2 regions of the Alkalimarinus alittae genome follow, and region 1 is predicted to be linked to the other one. Evidence: riboswitches for the same ligand, from Rfam matches in the RefSeq annotation. Region 1 holds a riboswitch; the other holds the start of a gene.
The links. Region 1 has a riboswitch for cobalamin ahead of NKI27_RS00485 (ribonucleoside-diphosphate reductase subunit alpha). Riboswitches for the same ligand answer to the same signal wherever they lie in the genome.
Positions count from the first base shown of each region.

Region 2: linked by a shared signal. The riboswitch ahead of NKI27_RS06960 (CbtB domain-containing protein) and the one ahead of NKI27_RS00485 (ribonucleoside-diphosphate reductase subunit alpha) in region 1 are both predicted to bind cobalamin.

Region 1 covers NZ_CP100390.1:107,595-110,979, reverse strand. Annotated here, with positions in the region: gene NKI27_RS00485 (ribonucleoside-diphosphate reductase subunit alpha) at 1-2,190, opposite strand, end outside; cobalamin riboswitch at 2,351-2,605, opposite strand; gene NKI27_RS00480 (LysR family transcriptional regulator) at 2,656-3,385, opposite strand, start outside.
Region 2 covers NZ_CP100390.1:1,535,912-1,539,296, forward strand. Annotated here, with positions in the region: gene NKI27_RS06950 (transthyretin-like family protein) at 1-366, opposite strand, end outside; gene NKI27_RS06955 (hypothetical protein) at 647-943, shown strand; cobalamin riboswitch at 990-1,194, shown strand; gene NKI27_RS06960 (CbtB domain-containing protein) at 1,227-1,412, shown strand; gene NKI27_RS06965 (CbtA family protein) at 1,494-2,264, shown strand; gene NKI27_RS06970 (AAA family ATPase) at 2,245-3,385, shown strand, end outside.

The sequences.
Region 1 (3,385 bases):
CAAGCGTTTAAGTGAATCAATGGGCAATATATCCTGACTCCACAGAGAGCCCTCATAACTTTCATAAGCCCCCCGCTCTTTTGCCAAGTTGGCTGAGGCTTCAATCGCGTAATATGAAATTAACTCCATAGACTGATCAGCAAAATGAACCGCTTCGATACTGCTATAAGGGAGTTTTAGCGCATAGAGGGCATCTTGAAACCCCATAATGCCCATGCCGATCGGACGATGACGCAAGTTCGCGTTTTTCGCCTGTGGTACGGCGTAGTAGTTAATATCAATCACGTTATCGAGCAGGCGAATCGCGGTCTTAATGGTTTTTTGCAGGTGCGCCTCGTCTAACTTGCCATCATGAATATGGTTAACCAAATTGACCGAGCCTAAGTTACAGACGGCAATTTCATCTTCGCGGGTATTGAGGGTGATTTCGGTACACAGGTTAGATGAATGCACGACACCACTATGTTGCTGAGGCGAGCGGATATTGCAGGGGTCTTTAAAAGTGATCCACGGATGGCCTGTTTCAAACAGCATCGACAGCATTTTTCGCCATAAATTTTTGGCAGACACCGTTTTGAATAAGCGCATCTCGCCATTCGCCGCCATGGTTTCATATTCTTGATAGCGAGTTTCAAACGCTTGGCCGTATAAGTCGTGTAGGTCAGGTACGTCATTAGGCGAAAACAGCGTCCACTCTTTATCTTCAAAGACGCGTTTCATAAACAAGTCTGGAATCCAGTTGGCGCTATTCATATCGTGGGTGCGACGTCGCTCATCGCCGGTATTTTTGCGTAGTTCTAAGAATTCTTCGATATCTAAGTGCCAGCTTTCTAAATAAGCACAGACCGCCCCTTTCCGCTTGCCGCCTTGGTTGACGGCAACCGCCGTATCATTGACGACTTTTAAGAATGGAATAATGCCTTGAGATTGGCCATTGGTGCCTTTAATAAGTGACCCCAAAGCACGTACCGGCGTCCAGTCGTTACCTAAACCACCGGCCCACTTTGACAACAAAGCATTATCTTTCATGCCATCATAAATTCCCGCCAGATCATCGGGAATAGTGGTTAAATAACAGGATGACAACTGAGGCCGGTTAGTACCTGCGTTAAACAAGGTGGGTGTTGAGCACATGTAATCAAATGTCGATAACAAATGATAAAATTCAATCGCCCGCTCTGTCGGATTATCTTCTAACAGCGCCAAGCCCATCGAGACTCGCATAAAGAAGATTTGCGGCAACTCAAAACGGGTTTCTCGCCAATGAATGAAATAACGGTCATACAGGGTTTGCAGGCCAAGATAGGTAAACTGAAAGTCTCGTTCTGGCCTGATCGCCTCGGCTATGCGCTTTAAGTCAAAAGCCAATAAGTCTGCAGACATCAGCTCTAGTTCCACCCCTTTATTCAAGGTCACGCTGAGCAAATCAGCATAAAGGCTTTTCATATCTTGAAAGGAGTCTGGCGTCGCGATATCCAAAAACTGGCAGGCTTCTTGTTGCATCGAGTCTAATAATAGCCTTGCGCTTACATAGCCATAATTAGGCTCTTCTTCTATACGTGTACGCGCCGCCATAATCAATGCCGTGGCGATGTCTTTTTGTTTAATGCCGTTATAGAGGTTGTTTTGTGCTTTTTCGAACAAATCATTAGCATTCACATCGTCTAAGCTTGCGCAAGCTTCGTGAATAATGGTTTTGATTCGGCCGATATTGAGTGGCGATTCGGACCCATCGGCATTCAATACTTTAATGTTGGCGTGGGAAGAGGTCTTAGACTGAGCCGAGATGTCTTCGTCACTGGCTCGGGTTTTACTATGTTCTTCGCGGTACAATACATACGCTCGCGCCACTTTGTGTAGACCCTGTCGCATCAGGCCCAATTCGACCTGATCTTGAATTTCTTCAATGGAAATCGCACTGCCTTCAGGCTTATTTTTGTAGAAGTTAGCGCTAATCGTTTGAGTCAATGCATCAACGGTTTCTTTGACCCGTGTTGAGCCGGAGGCAGAACTGCCCTCAACCGCTAAAATCGCTTTTGTTATCGCCGTCGCAATCTTTGAGTCGTGGTAAGGAACGGCTTGGCCATTACGTTTAATGACCTGAAATGAGCTAAGCCCTTCGGTGCTAGTTATTGAAGGAGTAGATATGGAGGGGTTAACCCCCACTTGGGCAGATAATTCTGAAGACATGATCAACGCCTTTGTTTTCAATTCGCGGAAAAGACAATAACTTCACGAAAGGGCTGAACGTCTAGATGACCAGACAGCACAAAACAAAAACGTAGCAACACATTTTCATTACCCTTTTCGCGAAGGTATGATTAATTCTCAGAACATAGTGATAACGCTCACCATGATGAGATCTTAGGCAGGTCTTCGGACTTAGGGGCCATCAAAAGCATGATGCTTTATCGCCTACAACGACGGCTTGCTGTTTAATGATTACCAACCAAAAACAGTGCCTGAGTGTTAACCACTCGTGTCGCGTTCGTTCCCCAATACCGCTGCGCGTCAGTTCCGGATTCTCACCGGATTCCCTCTTAGTTTTACGATGTTGTACAAATAAAGAACACAACATAGACGTAAAAAACCAAAGAATGGGCACTATATATGGGGCCAACTCAATTATCAACGTTTGATTGTGTCTTTGCTGAATTAGCCCGCTTTGCAGGCAGACTCGATAAAATCTTGCACATAAATTAAGCGGGCATCGGCTTCTCGAGTACAGAGCGAGATATGTTTTGCGATACCCTCTGACCCCAGTCGTAACGACTTTATAGGAAGTTGGTCTGCATACTCATCAATCAACCAGCCCGGCAGAGCCGCAACGCCTCTGCCTGCGGCCACCATATGCATCATAATATCGGTGGTTTCTATTTCTTTATGCTTTTTAGGGGTAAATTCAGACAATGAAAAGAACTGGGTATAAATATCGAGACGGTCTTTCTCAACGGGATAACTGATTAATGTTTCGTCTTGCAGGTCTTCTGGCAATAAGTAAGGTTTGTTGGCTAATGGATGTTGCGCGCTGATCGCTAATCGCTGTTCATACTCAAATACAGGCGTAACAATGAGCCCTGGCCGATAAAGTGGATCTGGGGTCACTAATAAATCAATTTCATGATTAAACAACGCCCCAATACCGCCAAACTGAAACTTTTGTTTTACGTCGATATCCACATCAGGCCATCGCTCTAAAAAAGGCCCTACTATTTTCAATAGCCATTGATAACACGGGTGGCATTCCATCCCTATTCTCAACTCGCCCCGCTCGCCGCGCCCTAGTTGAGACATTAACTGTTCGGCATGCTCAAACTGCGGTAACAAACGCTTGGCCAGTAACAGTAAATAATGTCCTGCCTGAGTTAAACGCAAGGTACGGCCT
Region 2 (3,385 bases), 1.4 Mb from region 1:
GCCACTTAATTCCCCCATTGTACGGTAATTGCGTTTACTGTTTAGCCAAACATCTATCGGTTGAGGTGTGTCCTCTGGAAATGCCGTTATTGTTTGTGGAATGACGGTTTCATGGGGGAGTAGGCGGCCAAATAGCATGAACTTTACGGCTTCAGAAAAGTAAAACCGTCCTTGTTCATCGGTATAGGTTTTGTCTTTATAATCTTTATTGGCCCAAGTGAAATGATAGCTCCGTTCTACTTTGACGCCCTCAAGAGGCTTGCCCTGTTTGGATAGTTGCCCTCTCACAGCAGAAAATAACGAAACATTAAGGCCTTTATTAGCGTCTTTAAAATTGAGGGAGGGTGCTATTTTTTCTGCTGCCATACTGCTACCTAACCAAAAGAGAAGCGTTAACCCAAGTATTAACTGTTGTGCCATCATTGATATTTTTTTACCGAAAGATTATGCATGTATAACGATTATTAAAAGGCTATGTAAAACACAGTTCATCCTACCGCATCAAAAAGCTTACACTCAAGCGGCTATTTTTATTACTTTTTAATTGATTAATTTATCCCTTGAGATAGATACTTAGATTACTCAAGCTAGCCATAGGAAATCGAGACATTTATGGCTGCTAGCTTTAATCCTATATGAGGTGGTGATGTATCCAGAATTACTCTCGTTTTTGTCTGGTGTTTTAACTGGGAAGATCGATGCTGCAACATTTCGCCGTACTGAATTGACATCAATTTATCTTGAAGGTGATTGCCTGATCTTTAGTTTAAAAGGCCTTTACGACTGTTTTAGTGGCGCTGATAAAGGGTCGTATAGTGAGTTTATTAAAATGCTGTACTCAAGCACTTTAAATTCAGACCTCGCTGCTTTGGGGGGGCGTGTAGAGGTTCATCAATCGACCTCAAAAATTGAAACTAGTTTATATCGATTGGTTAGGGTATAAAAACGACAGAATAATACTCGTTGAATACTGGTCATTATACATGTACTATTCCAATCAAATTATAGGTGCCCTTATTTTTGGGATAATCGGGAAGTATGGTAAGCCACGATGCGATTCCATCACTGCCCCCGCAGCGGTAATAAAGAGTAGTTTGCAGTAACCACTGGCTTCACGCTGGGAAGGTGTAAACAACGATCATCTTTTGATGATTCTCTTTTAGTCCGAAGACCGGCCTGTATTTATTCTATTATTTAACTATGCACGGCGGGTGCTCGAGGTTTTTATGTCTACACAAATATCTACCAACCAACAAACTCTTTCTATTCCAGCGACGTCTACTTTAGCTCAGAATCTAGCAGCATTTGCATTTGGTGCAATTGTTTTGTTTGCTGTGGGTTTTTTGCCAATGTCTGCGGCTCATAATGCTGCGCACGATACTCGGCATACGCTAGCATTTCCTTGTCACTAAGCGTTTAATTTTCTTTATTAAAAAATTACTACTTACTTAAGCCTTTTATTGGCTTGAGCTTTTTTGCTGTTGGAGTTTTGTATGGTTTTTCGCCGCATTATCTTTAATGCCGTGTTTATTGGCTTGGCTGCTGGTTTATTATTGAGTTTGATACAGGTTATTGGTGTGTCGCCTATTATTTTTGAGGCTGAGACGTTTGAGGTGGTTGAAGAGGCTCCCGCTGCTGCGGCTCATGACCACCATGGGGTTGAAGAAAGTAGTGGGCATCATCATGATGCAGAAGCTTGGGCGCCAGAAGATGGCGCCGAAAGAACACTCTACACCGTTGCGTCTAACGTATTGGCGGGTATAGGCTTTGCGTCCGTAGTACTTGCCTTGATGAGTCAGTTGCAGTTGCAAGGTATCACTCAGGTTAATGTTCAAAAAGGGTTGCTGTGGGGACTTGCAGGTTTTGCCGTCTTCTTTGTGGCGCCTGGTATTGGTTTACCGCCTGAAATACCGGGTACAGAAGCAGCAGTGATTGAGAATCGCCAACTATGGTGGCTATTCGCAGTTGTTTGCGCGGCTATTGGTTTGGCTGTGATGGCTTTTGCTCCGATCAAGCTTAAGATCTTGGGAGCACTGAGCATTGCCTTACCTTATATTGTTGGCGCCCCGCATGTTGATGGCCCTGAGTTTGCTCACCCAGACCCTGCGGCTGTTGCTAGCCTTACTGAATTACACTTTCAGTTTATTATGGCTAGTGGTATCGCTAATCTTATTTTCTGGATCGTATTGGGGATTGCTTGTGCATGGGCGCTTAATCTCTGGGTACATAAGGATATAGATGCTCATGTCAGCTCTGCTGCCTAAGTTTCCTTTTTCTGCTGTTGCAGGCCAAGCGTCATTTAAAATGGCGCTGGTGCTAGCGGCCATCAACCCCGCTATTGGTGGTGTGCTTGTAAGTGGCCCGCGTGGCTCAGCTAAATCTACATTAGCTAGGGGTTTGGCGGATATTCTGCCCGTTGAAGCGCATATACAACACCCATTTGTAACGCTGCCTTTAGGTGCCAGTGAAGAGATGCTGGTCGGCACACTCGATCTTCAGCAGGTGCTTAACGAGCAACAAGTCGCTTTTTGTCCTGGTTTATTAGCTAAGGCTGACGGTGGGGTGTTGTACGTAGATGAGGTTAACTTATTGCCCGATACTTTGGTTGATTTGTTGCTCGATGTTGCGGCCAGTGGTGTCAACTGTGTAGAGCGTGACGGTATTAGCCACAGTCATCAATCTAACTTTATTTTGTTAGGGACTATGAACCCTGATGAAGGCGAGTTACGGCCTCAATTACAAGATCGATTTGGTCTGGCGGTTGAGCTGGATAATCAATACAGCATTGAAGAACGTATTGAGATAGTTCGTTTGCGCGAAGCGTTCGATACATCACCGCAAGCGTTTATTAATAATTATGCTGAGCAACAGCAAGAGATAACTGACGGTATTGCTCAGGCGCGAGAATGTTTAGCTGATGTGAGTTGTTCTGATACCTTACGTAAATTGATAGCGGAACGTTGCTATGCAGCCAATGTCGATGGCTTAAGGGCAGATATTGTTTGGTATCGTGCCGCCATAGCGCATGCCGCATGGCAGCAACGGAAATGCGTTACCGAAGCGGATGTGCTCGCCGTAGAAGAGTTGGTGCTCAGTCACCGCCGGAAGCCATCATCCAATAAGCAACCGCCTATGCCTCCACAAACTCAAAAGCCTTTTACCCGCCCGCCTGAGCCTCCCGGTGCAGCTAGTGATCAGCAAAAAGAACTTCCCCCCGAGACCGATAAAAAGCCTGCTGGGGACTGGGGAAGTATGGCGCCTGTTCAGCAACAAACCGCTGAAATGAGCGAGCTATCTCTGCCTTTGCGAGATGGCATCTCAAGCAAGGTCGGCTTTGCTTCATGGAAAAGCGTGGTGTCTAAAAAATTAGGTGCGGTCATGGGGG